Regions from separate parts of the Streptomyces sp. NPDC048257 genome, predicted to be linked through region 2. Evidence: riboswitches for the same ligand, from Rfam matches in the RefSeq annotation. Region 2 holds a riboswitch; the other holds the start of a gene.
What was found. Region 2 has a riboswitch for glycine ahead of gcvP (aminomethyl-transferring glycine dehydrogenase). Riboswitches for the same ligand answer to the same signal wherever they lie in the genome.

Region 1 (6,001 bases), on a different contig from region 2:
TAGTACGTGTTGCCGGGGTCGAAGGAGTCGGGGGTGTCGGACGCCTCGTAGACGACCGTCCCGCCCTTCTTGTCCGAGGCGTTGACCACGCCCTTGACGGCGGCGTTGGCGCCGGCCGCCTTGTCGTCGCCGCCGGTCTTGTCACCACCATTGCAGGCGGAGGCGGTGAGGACGACGGTGATGGCGGCGGCAAGCACCGCGGCTGTTCTCGACCTGCTTCTCATGGCGGAGTGATGCCCCCTGATTCGGAGTGGTGGTGGGTACTGGCGGAGCCTCGGCCGGGTGCCCGAGGACGGGAGGGTCAGCGCGAGCTCTTGGGGTCCAGGGCGTCGCGCAGACCGTCGCCGAGGAGGTTGAAGGCGAGCACGGTGACGAAGATCGCCATGCCCGGGACGACCATGAACATCGGGTCGACCTTGTAGTAGGCCACGGCGGAGCTGAGCATTCCGCCCCATGAGGCCTGCGGCGGCTGGATACCCACGCCGAGGAAGCTCAGGGAGGCCTCGAAGAGGATGTTGGTCGGGATGAGCAGCGTGGAGTAGACGAGGATCGGCGCCATCAGGTTCGGCAGCAGCTCGCGGAAGACGATGAAGGGGCCGCGGGCTCCGAGGCTGCGGGCCGCGTCGACGAACTCCCGCTCGCGCAGCGAGAGGGTCTGGCCGCGCACGATGCGTCCGATGTACGGCCAGCTGAAGAAGCCGATCACGAAGATCAGCACGCTGATGTGCAGCGGCAGCCCCTCGAGGCCGAAGGCCCCGCCCTGGAGGGCGGCCGAGATGGAGATCGCGAAGAGCAGCAGCGGGAAGGCGAGGAAGGTGTCCATCATGCGGCTGATCACCGTGTCGGCCCAGCCTCCGTAGTACCCGGCGATGACGCCCAGCACGGAGCCGATGAACACCGAGACCACGGTCGATCCGAAGGCGACCAGCAGGGAGACCCAGGAGCCTTCCAGGATGCGGGTGGCGATGTCGCGGCCGAACTTCGGCTCCACGCCGAGGGGGTGCGACCAGCTGATGCCGCCGAAGGGACCGACGGGGGTCGCCAGCGACGGGTCGATCAGGTCCTGGTGCAGGGCGTCGGGGTCCAGCCCGAACATCCACTGGATCGGCTGCGAGAGCATGGCCAGCACCACCAGCAGCACGACGACCGTGCCGCCGGCCATCGCCACCTTGTCCCGCTTGAGTCTGGTCCACGCGATGCGGCCGAGCGAACGTCCCTCGATCCGCTTCTGCGTCGCCCCGCCGGATGTCCCGTCGGGCTGCGTGAGCACCGGCTCACTGGGCGCTGTGGGTGAAGCCGTCATCGTGGTGGGGACCCCTCTCGGCCGACGGTCGCCGGCCCTGGCCGCCGCCGTAGCGGCTTGGTTCACATCGGTGGCACTGTCGGTGCGGTGCCGGCGGCTGCGTCGGCTTGGGTGGTGCGGGCGAGCCCGAAGTCAGCCTGAAGAGCTGTTCCTTATGGCGGGCCCGGTTGGCCCGGCCTTCGGTGGGGTGGAGTCTTCAACGCCCTCTCGAGCGCCCGCCAGACCTGCCGGGGATGTGATGCGCAACCGTGATCTACGCCTACACCTTCCGTTATCCGAACCCCGGGATCTGTTGAGCGGTGAAACACCGCCCGTTCGGCACGGAACGGACATCCGGCCCAACTGCCCTTTCAGTCATGGATCTTGGGCGGTTTCACCGGATATGCCGAAGGCCGCACCGATGGGGCCGGTGCGGCCTTCGAGATGGATGTCTCGATATGCGAATATCGCGGAACGCGGGCGGCACTCGCCGGTGGGCGAGGGGGCCGCGCCGGGTCAGTACGTCGGCGCCTGGCCCTCGCGGTCGTAGAAGGGACGGGTCTGGGCGCGCAGCCACATGGCCACGGGGTCGTGCTCGTCCGCGAGCGCGACCGTGCACACCGGCACCCCGTCGGGGACCACGCCGACCGACTGGCGCATCATCTCCCGTACGGATTCCAGCGCGGGCGCGGAGGCGTCGTACAGGTCGAGCCCGACCGCGAGGTACGGGGAGCCGAGCGCGGGCTGCACCCAGGCCCGGCGCAGCGACCGGACGGCCGGCGTGCGGTGCGCGTGCTGGGTCAGCAGCCCGTAGAACTGCGGGAGCTCGATGGCGGGCTCGGAGAGGCGCAGCGGCCCGGCCGGCATCCGGTCCAGGCCGGTGGCGATCCGGCGCAGGTCGGCCCAGGGCACGCCGAGGCCACCGCCCTGCGCGTGCGGGTTGAGCCACAGGCCCCAGCGGTCCGGGTACAGCGCGCGGGCGATGTCCCGCCCGGTGACCACCTCGTAGCCCCGGTTCCAGCCACTGGCGGCCAGCTCCTGGGGGGAGGTGACGCAGGGCGCGTAGCCGAGGCTCTCCACCTCCATGCCGCCGTACTGGGCGTCCGGGGAGCCCGGCTGCCCCTGCCAGAGCAGCATCCACAGCCGGCCCTCGGAGAGGGCGTGCAGGAGTGACTCGTAACTCTCGTAGCGCCCGGGAGTCACCTGGCGCATCATGTGCTCGACCTGCCCGGCCGCGGCCGTGCCTGACGCACTCACCCGGTACCCCTCTTCGTCCGCCCGTCGCTCCACGCGTGCCCTCCGAACCGGCATCACGCGTGCGGCCAGGAGATGTAACCAGCTTAAGCGGCCCTACGGCAGGTAGAAGGGGCGTACGCGCTCACGAATCCAGTCCGTGACCGGGTCCTGGACGGCATCCAGCAGGATCAACTGCACGGGCCACGGCGGCGGAACGCGCGTCACGGCCCGTCCGAGGGCCTCCATCGGCGCGCCCTGCATCTCGGGTTCCCATCCCACCAGGCGGACACCGATGAACAGCTGGGGCGCCCCGCCCTCGACGCTGGCGAGGCAGCGGTGCGCTGCGGTGACCACCCCGGTGGCGCGGAACTCCTCGGTGGCGGCGGCCAGGAAATCCACCGGGTCGTCCTGCCAGTCGGGCTCGTAGAGCCGGACGCGGCCGCCGGTGGCCGGGCCGTCGAGCGGGGTCCGGCCGGTGCGGCAGAGCTCCGCGACGGCGGGCGGCGGGAGCGGTACGCCGACGGCGCCCTCGGGGTTCAGGGCGATGCCGAGCTGTGGGGGCAGGCCGCGGGCGAACTCGACGGCGGGAGCCACCGCGAAGTCCATGCCGGGGCCGACGCAGGCGAGGAACTGGGCCTCGGAGCTGTAGACGGGGACGTACGCCGCCCCGCCGATGTCCATGGTGGGCAGGTCGAGGCCGCCGCCCGCCGTCGGGCCGGCCCCGCCCGGCAGCGGTACCCACACCTGGCTGCGCCCGAGGACCTCCAGGATCCGCCCCCCGGCGTCCGGCTGCCCGAGCGCCGCCCCGAGCACCTGCTCCAGCTCATTCCCCGGCCAGCCGCTGCCCTGCATGTGCCCCTGCCCCTGCCTCTGTCCGGTCCCGTGTCCGCGATCCCGCGCGTGTCGTGCCGAGGCTATCGGGCCCGGGCGCGCGCCGTCCGCCGGGGCTCAGCCGTGGAAGTGGATCCCGGTGACGCCGGCGGCCGAGCCGCGGTCCAGCAGGGTCGCCGAGGCACAGCCCGCGGGCGGCCGGCCCGCTTCGGCCTCCCGGAGCAGGCGGGTCACCGCGCCGCGGTGGCGGGCGAAGGCGTACGCGGAGACCCGGCGGCCGCGCGCGGCCTGGCCGGAGAGGGCCTCCTCGGGGCTGCTGTCGAGCAGGAGCAGGTGCAGCGCCCGGCCCCGGCGGCGTGCGGCGGCCGCGAGCAGGCCACGTACCCAGCTCTGGGTGCCGCAGTCGTGGACGACGACGGAGACCCCGGAGCGCAGGATCCGCCACAGCCCCCAGTAGTGCGCGGCGCGCACCAGCGGCCGGTACACCGCGTACGGCAGCGCCGCGGGCATGCGCTGCTCCCAGCGCTCACGGGTGTCCTGGGAGTCGACGGCCCCGCCCTCGGCGGCGACCCGCTTGATCAGCGTGCTCTTGCCGCCGCCGGGCAGGCCGGACACCACGACGATGTCCCCGCGTGCGAAGCCGAGCCGCTGCGGGGTGCGTACGGCAGGTCCGCGCAGGTCACGGACGAGACCGAGCCCGGTGTCGGCCGCCCTCTCGCGCTCGCGCGCGCCGCGCTGCGCCGGCACCGCGTCCACGGTTCCCGTCGTCGTCACCACTCCGAATCTCCGCACAGTGTTCGCCTCCCCCGAATCGGGTCACCAGGACCCTTGCCCACTGAGTGTAAAGAGACGGTAATCCGGCGGCCCCGGTTCCGTTCGCCCTCTTCGGAGGGCCGTACGAACTTTCGGCCCCTGCCGCCCGATCCCGGACAGGGCGTGCAATGATGTGCGCCATCTGGACCAACTGCATACCGGCCGCTTGAATCCGCGCGGGAGAGTCCCGGCACGCCGCAAGGCCGTGCGCGGGCGCCGAAGGAGCAAGAACCTCCCTTGAATCTCTCAGGCCCCGTACCGCGTGGATGAGGCAGATCTGAAAAGCGAGCTGCTGCGCAGCTCCACCCAAGGTGCAAGTCGATGAGACCCGGCGATCTGCTGATCGGCGGAACTCTCGGCGAACCTCTCAGGTTCCGATGACAGATGGGGAGGAACGTCCTCGTCATGTCATGTCGATGCCCTGGGACCCGGGAGCCACACCCATGAGCACTGCCCCCCGCCTGACCGCCCTCGATGCGCTGCACCGTTCGCTCGGTGCGACCATGACCGATTTCGCGGGCTGGGACATGCCGCTGCGGTACGCCAGCGAGCGCGACGAGCACAACGCCGTACGCACCAGGGCCGGTCTCTTCGACCTGTCCCACATGGGCGAGATCACGCTGACCGGCCCGGAGGCCGTCAAGGCCCTCGACCACGCGCTGGTCGGCAACATCTCCACCGTCGGCGTCGGCCGCGCCCGCTACACGCACATCTGTCAGGAGGACGGCGGGATCGTCGACGACCTGATCGTCTACCGCCTCGGCGAGACCGAGTACATGGTCGTCGCCAACGCCTCCAACGCCCAGGTCGTCCTGGACGCCCTGACCGAGCGCGCCTCCGGCTTCGACACCGAGGTCCGCGACGACCGCGACGCGTACGCGCTGCTCGCGGTGCAGGGCCCGGAGTCCCCCGGCATCCTGGCGTCCCTGACCGACGCCGACCTGGACGGCCTCAAGTACTACGCCGGCCTGCCGGGCACCGTCGCGGGCGTGCCCGCGCTGATCGCGCGTACGGGCTACACCGGCGAGGACGGCTTCGAGCTGTTCGTCGCCCCCGAGCACGCCGTGGAGCTGTGGCAGGCGCTGACCAAGGCGGGCGAGGGCGTCGGCCTGGTCCCCGCGGGTCTGTCCTGCCGCGACACCCTGCGCCTGGAAGCGGGCATGCCGCTGTACGGGCACGAGCTGACCACCTCCCTCACCCCGTTCGACGCGGGCCTGGGCCGGGTCGTGAAGTTCGAGAAGGAGGGCGACTTCGTCGGCCGCGCCGCCCTGGAGGCCGCCGCCGAGCGCGCCGCCACCAACCCGCCGCGCAAGCTGGTCGGCCTGATCGCCGAGGGCCGCCGCGTTCCGCGCGCCGGGTTCCCGGTCGTCGCCGACGGTCAGGTCATCGGCGAGGTCACCTCCGGCGCCCCGTCCCCGACGCTGGGCAAGCCGATCGCGATGGCGTACGTGGACGCGGCGCACGCCGCGCCCGGCACGTCCGGCGTCGGCGTCGACATTCGCGGTACGCATGAGCCGTACGAGGTCGTGGCGCTGCCGTTCTACAAGCGGCAGAAGTAGCTCCACGCACCACGTCCGCCGTACGGGAACCCGTACGGCGCCGTCTCAGTACCCAAGACCACAGTTCGTATCCACTCCCCCGCATCCAGGAGAATCAGGTCATGAGCAACCCCGAGAAGCTGCGTTACACCAAGGAGCACGAGTGGCTGTCGGACGCCGTGGACGGCGTCGCGACGGTCGGCATCACGGAGTTCGCGGCCAACGCGCTCGGTGACGTCGTCTACGCCCAGCTCCCCGAGGTCGGCGACACCGTGACCGAGGGCGAGACCTGTGGCGAGCT
Region 2 (6,001 bases):
CGCACCCGCCGCCTGACCCGAATCACCCATTCGGCCTAGTCCACCCGGGTCACTTGCGAACCATCCGAAATGACAGGGGAGTTGGCCTGAACCGCCCGCACGAGTGATGCGTCATCAATCTGTGAGGACAGCTGCCGGGAAATACCTGCGAAGCAGCTGTCATGGGGGAAGACTGAGGACCACGCTCCCCGCGGGTGCGGGGATGACCCAGGGGGACGGCCATGAACCACGCATCGAGCCGTAGCACACAGACCACACCGCAGCGAAAGAACGCATCCATGTGCCAGCACCAGCCAGCCTGCCCGTCAGCCGAATCCGCCGACCGGGAGGCCGCACGCCCGGTGGCAAACCACCCGGAGCAGGGCTGGAGCCTGCTGTGCAATGGCGTCCTGCTCTTCGAGGACACCGGTGAACTGCTGCCGGACGGCCAGATCATCGCCCCGCACCGTCCGCTCGCGGCGGCGTAGGCGACCCGGGCGGCCGACCGGCCTGAGCAACGACGAAGGGGCCGGTCCGGGAGAATCTCCCGGACCGGCCCCTTACCCATATCAGGCGTCGTACTCGTCCAGCGGCGGGCAGGAGCACACCAGGTTCCGGTCGCCGAAGGCACCGTCGATGCGGCGCACCGGCGGCCAGTACTTCTCGGCGGCCGTGACCCCGCCCGGGAAGACGGCCTCGTCGCGGGTGTACGGGTGGTTCCACTCGCCACCCAGCGCCGCAGCGGTGTGCGGGGAGTTGGCCAGCGGGTTGTCGTCCACCGGCCACTCGCCGCCCGCGACCCGCTCGATCTCGCCGCGGATGGCGATCATCGCGTCGCAGAAGCGGTCGATCTCGGCGAGGTCCTCGGACTCCGTCGGCTCGATCATCAGCGTGCCGGCGACCGGGAAGGACATGGTCGGCGCGTGGAAGCCGTAGTCGATCAGGCGCTTGGCGATGTCGTCCACGCTCACGCCCGTGGACTTCGACAGCGGGCGCAGGTCGATGATGCACTCGTGCGCGACCAGGTTGCCCGGGCCGGTGTAGAGCACCGGGTAGTGCGGCTCCAGGCGCTTGGCGATGTAGTTGGCGCCGAGCACCGCCACCTGGGTGGCGCGCTTGAGGCCCTCGCCGCCCATGAGGCGCACGTACGACCAGGAGATCGGCAGGATGCCCGCCGAACCCCACGGAGCGGCCGAGATCGGGCCGACACCCGTCTCCGGGCCCGCGGTGGGCTGGAGCGGGTGGTTCGGCAGGTACGGGGCCAGGTGCGCCCGGACACCGACCGGGCCGACGCCCGGGCCGCCGCCGCCGTGCGGGATGCAGAAGGTCTTGTGCAGGTTCAGGTGCGAGACGTCGCCGCCGAAGTGACCCGGCTTGGCCAGGCCCACCAGGGCGTTCAGGTTGGCACCGTCGACGTAGACCTGGCCGCCCGCCTCGTGCACCTGGGCGCAGATGTCGGCGACGTGCTCCTCGAACACACCGTGCGTCGAGGGGTACGTGATCATCAGGACGGCGAGCTCGTCGCGGTGCTGCTCGATCTTGGCGCGCAGGTCGGCCGCGTCCACCTCGCCGTCGTCGGCGGTCTTGACGACGACGACCTTCATACCGGCCATCACGGCGCTGGCGGCGTTGGTGCCGTGCGCGGAGGACGGGATCAGGCAGATGGTGCGCTGCTCGTCGCCGTTCGCGCGGTGGTAGGCGCGGACGGCCAGCAGACCGGCGAGCTCACCCTGGGAGCCGGCGTTGGGCTGGATGGAGACCTTGTCGTAGCCCGTGACCTCGCAGAGACGTTCCTCCAGCTCGGTGATGAGCGTGAGGTAGCCCTCGGCCTGCTCCACCGGTGCGAAGGGGTGCAGCTGACCGAACTCGGGCCAGGTCACCGGCTCCATCTCGGTGGTCGCGTTGAGCTTCATGGTGCAGGAGCCCAGCGGGATCATGCCGCGGTCCAGCGCGTAGTCCTTGTCCGAGAGCTTGCGCAGGTAGCGCAGCATCGCGGTCTCGGAACGGTGCTGGTGGAAGACCGGGTGCGTCAGGTACGCGTCCGAGCGCAGCAGGCTCTCCGGCAGGGTGTCGGCCGTGGCCTCGTCCAGCGCCTCGATGTCGGCGGTGACACCGAAGGCGGCCCAGACGGCCTCGACGTCGGCGCGCAGGGTGGTCTCGTCGCAGGCGACGGAGACGAGGTCGGCGTCCACCTGGAAGAGGTTGACCCCGCCCTCGCGGGCGGCGGCGACGACCTCGGCCGCACGGCCCGGAACGCGCGCGGTGATCGTGTCGAAGAACGAGCCGTGCACGATCTCGACCCCGCCGGCCGTCAGACCGGCGGCGAGCAGGGCAGCGTAGCGGTGGGTGCGGCCGGCGATCGTCCGCAGCCCGTCCGGGCCGTGGTAGACGGCGTACATGCCGGCCATGACGGCGAGCAGCACCTGCGCCGTACAGATGTTGCTGGTCGCCTTCTCGCGGCGGATGTGCTGCTCACGGGTCTGCAGCGCCAGGCGGTACGCCTTGTTGCCGTCCGCGTCCACGGAGACGCCGACGAGGCGGCCGGGCAGCGAGCGGGCGTGCTTGTCCTGGACTGCCATGTAGCCGGCGTGCGGTCCGCCGAAGCCCATCGGGACGCCGAAGCGCTGGGTGGTGCCGACGGCGATGTCCGCGCCCAGCGCGCCCGGGGAGGTCAGCAGGGTCAGCGCGAGCAGGTCCGCGGCGACGGCGACGATGGCGCCGAGGCCGTGCGCCTCGTCGATGAGCGGCTTGATGTCGCGTACGGCGCCGGAGGCACCCGGGTACTGGACCAGGACGCCGTAGATGCCGCGCTCGGCGATCTCGGCCGGGATGCCGGCGGACAGGTCGGCGACCACGACCTCGATGCCGATCGGCTCCGCGCGGGTCTCGATGACGGCGATGGTCTGCGGCAGGGCGTCGGCGTCCACCAGGAAGACGTTGCCCTTGGCCTTGCCCACGCGGCGGGCCAGCGTCATGGCCTCGGCGGCCGCGGTGCCCTCGTCGAGCAGCGAGGCGCCCGAGGTCGGCAGCCCGGTCAGGTCGGCGACGACCGTCTGGAAGTTCAGCAGCGCCTCGAGGCGGCCCTGGGAGATCTCCGGCTGGTACGGCGTGTACGCCGTGTACCAGGCCGGGTTCTCCATGACGTTGCGGAGGATCACCGGCGGGGTGAAGGTCCCGTAGTAGCCGAGACCGATCATCGGGGAGAGGACCTGGTTACGGTCGGCGAGCGAGCGCAACTCGGCCAGCACCTCGGCCTCGGTGAGCGCCTCCGGGAGGTCGAGCCCCTCGGCGGTCTTGATCACATCCGGGACCGCGGCGGCGGTCAGTTCGTCCAGGGAGCCGTAGCCCACCTGGGCGAGCATCTTCGCCTGCGCCTCGGCATCCGGGCCGATGTGGCGCTGTTCGAAGGGGATGCCTCGCTCCAGCTGGGAGAGCGGAATGCGGTTGGCGGTCATGAACGGAGGCCTCCTGGTCGTATGACCTGCGAGGGGCACCACGGCGCGGGCACCCGGACGGCCTCCCCCTCTGTCATCTGCACCTGAGAGTTTCACCGGAGTCACGGGGGTCTCCCGAGAGATCCGGCTTTCACCGTCGGTGAGGAGGGGGACCGGCACTTCGTGCCCGGTACCCGCACCTGCTTTCCAGAGTGGCCTCATCCGTGCGGTACGTATGCCTGAGAGATTCCGGGGAGGATTTGCTCCTTCGGCGCCTCCGTCTCGTTCACTCGGAGGACTCTCCCGCACAGGGTCGACAGCCGTTCACCAGCGTACCAGCGAGGTTCTGGACCCTCCCCCGAGTGGCCTCCGCTGCTGATATGCACTTCTGTAGTCATTACGGAGCAGTTGCGACCTTTTGGAGGGACCGTGCAGACCGACATCGATCCGCGCAGCCTGATCGGCCGCAAGGCGTTCGACCGCAATGGCACCAAGATCGGCACCATCGACGAGGTCTACCTCGACGATGCCACAGGTGTCCCGGAGTGGGCCGCGGTCCGGACCGGGCTCTTCAGCCGGGACGCCTTCGTCCCGCTGGAGCCGAGCGAGCTGGTGGGCGACACCCTCCGGGTGCCCTTCGAACGCTCCCTCATCAGGGACGCCCCGGACTTCGGTGTCGGGCGCCACCTCTCCCCCGAACAGGAGCTGCAGCTCTACCACCACTACGGCCTGGACACGACCCTCCCCTCGGACTTCCACCGCGACTTCGGCCGCCTGGCGGGTGACGAGAGCTAGGGGGCGTCTTGTCGGGTCGGGCCGGATCAGGGAGCGGTGCCTGGTGCGGCGTGCGGGCGTGCGGGCCGGGTGACGCGAGCCCGGCCTGATCGGCAAGGCCCCCTATGCCGAGTCGGGGATACCGGGCGGATCGGCCTGCTCCTGTGCGTCCCCCACGAGCGGCAGCGGATCGGACGGCTCCAGATCGGGGTCGTCCACCCGGAAGGTCCGCACCCGGCCCGGCTCCGATCCGGGCTGCTCGAACCGCACGGTCACCCGCCCGACCCCGCTGCCCTGCACCCATCCGGGCCCGTACACGGCGTGCCGGACGTCGCTCCCGGCCGGCCAGCGCCGCTCGGGAGCCGGCTCCGGCTCCCCGGGCGGCTCAACCGCCTCCTGGGCCCCGGTGGCCCCAGCAGCCCCCGTGCCCCCGTCCGGCGCCGGCTCGGCCGCCCCCCCGTCCTCGTCCGGCTCAGCGGCGAGCGACTGCGCGAAGAGGTCCTCCTGCGTGTAGTCCGCCAGCCCGGTCACGCTCACCCCCAGCAGTCGCACCCCGCCCGTGGTGTCCACACCCTCCAGCAGCCGCGCCGCGGCCTCCCGCACCACTCCCGGATCGTCCGTGGGCCCCCGCAGGGTCTCGGACCGCGTCAGCGTGGAGAAGTCGTACCGACGCACCTTGAGCACGATCGTGCGCCCCGAGTGCCCCGAGCCCCGCAGCCGCTGCACGCACCGGTCGGCGAGCCGCTGCACCTCTCCCCGGATCCGTACCCGGTCGTGCAGGTCCACGTCGAAGGTGTCCTCGACCGACACCGACTTCGCGTCCCGCTCCGCGACCACCGGCCGGTCGTCCAGCCCCAGCGCCATCCGGTACAGCCCGGCACCGGCCGAGCGGCCGACCATCCGGACCAGCTCGTCCTCCCCCGCCTCCGCCAGCTCCCCCACCGTGGTGATCCCGGCCCGGCGCAGGTGTTCGCCCGTGGCGGGCCCCACCCCGGGCAGGGTCCGCACCGACATCGGCGCGAGCAGCTCGCGCTCCGTCCCCGGTTCGATCAGCAGCAGCCCGGCCGGCTTGGCCTCCTCGGAGGCCACCTTGGCCAGCATCTTCGACCCGGCCAGCCCCACCGACCCGCTGAGCCCCGTGGCGGCCCGGATGTCGGCCCGCAGCCGTTCCCCGGTCTCCCGTGCGGTCTGCGAATCGAAGGCGACCCCGCCCGCCTCCAGGTCCACGAAGGCCTCGTCCAGGCTCAGCGGCTCCACCAGCGGCGACAGTTCCCGCAGCATGGCCATCACCACGTCGCTGACCTGCCGGTAGAGGCTGAAGCGGGGGATCAGGTACGCGCCGTTCGGGCAGAGCCGCCGCGCCTGCCCCATCGGCATCGCGGAGTGCACCCCGAACCGCCTGGCCTCGTACGAGGCCGTGGCGACGACGCCACGCGGCCCGAGCCCGCCGACGATGACGGCCTTCCCCCGCAGGCTCGGCTTCGACGCCTGCTCGACGGAGGCGTAGAAGGCGTCCATGTCCAGATGCAGGATGGTCGGCGCGGCTCTCACGGCCCGATGCTGCCCTACGCCACTGACAACGCCTCGGCTCGGGTCACACGGCCCGGTTGCGGCGGGCGGCCAGCTCGTCCGTCGGGTTGTGCCGCACCAGGGTCTCGCCGGTGTCCACCCGCTCGCCGTGCAGCTGCGCCAGCGCGCTCTCGACGTCGCGCCACACCACGCCCACGGCGATGCCGAAGACGCCCTGGCCGCCCTGGAGCAGGCTGACGACCTGGTCCGGCGAGGTGCACTCGTACACGGTGGCGCCGTCGCTC

Region 1: another riboswitch for glycine. It lies ahead of gcvT (glycine cleavage system aminomethyltransferase GcvT); the one in region 2 lies ahead of gcvP (aminomethyl-transferring glycine dehydrogenase).

Annotation. Positions count from the first base shown of each region.
Region 1 covers NZ_JBICZI010000004.1:84,047-90,047, forward strand. The annotation lists gene ACGFZK_RS10985 (ABC transporter substrate-binding protein) at 1-224, opposite strand, end outside; gene ACGFZK_RS10990 (ABC transporter permease) at 302-1,303, opposite strand; gene ACGFZK_RS10995 (enhanced serine sensitivity protein SseB C-terminal domain-containing protein) at 1,799-2,539, opposite strand; gene ACGFZK_RS11000 (enhanced serine sensitivity protein SseB) at 2,633-3,370, opposite strand; gene ACGFZK_RS11005 (AAA family ATPase) at 3,467-4,123, opposite strand; glycine riboswitch at 4,330-4,433, shown strand; gene gcvT (glycine cleavage system aminomethyltransferase GcvT) at 4,606-5,721, shown strand; gene gcvH (glycine cleavage system protein GcvH) at 5,823-6,001, shown strand, end outside.
Region 2 covers NZ_JBICZI010000025.1:87,124-93,124, forward strand. The annotation lists gene ACGFZK_RS31845 (hypothetical protein) at 1-16, shown strand, start outside; gene ACGFZK_RS31850 (DUF5999 family protein) at 279-467, shown strand; gene gcvP (aminomethyl-transferring glycine dehydrogenase) at 549-3,434, opposite strand; glycine riboswitch at 3,631-3,729, opposite strand; gene ACGFZK_RS31860 (PRC-barrel domain-containing protein) at 3,843-4,208, shown strand; gene ACGFZK_RS31865 (DNA polymerase IV) at 4,311-5,738, opposite strand; gene ACGFZK_RS31870 (MerR family transcriptional regulator) at 5,782-6,001, opposite strand, start outside.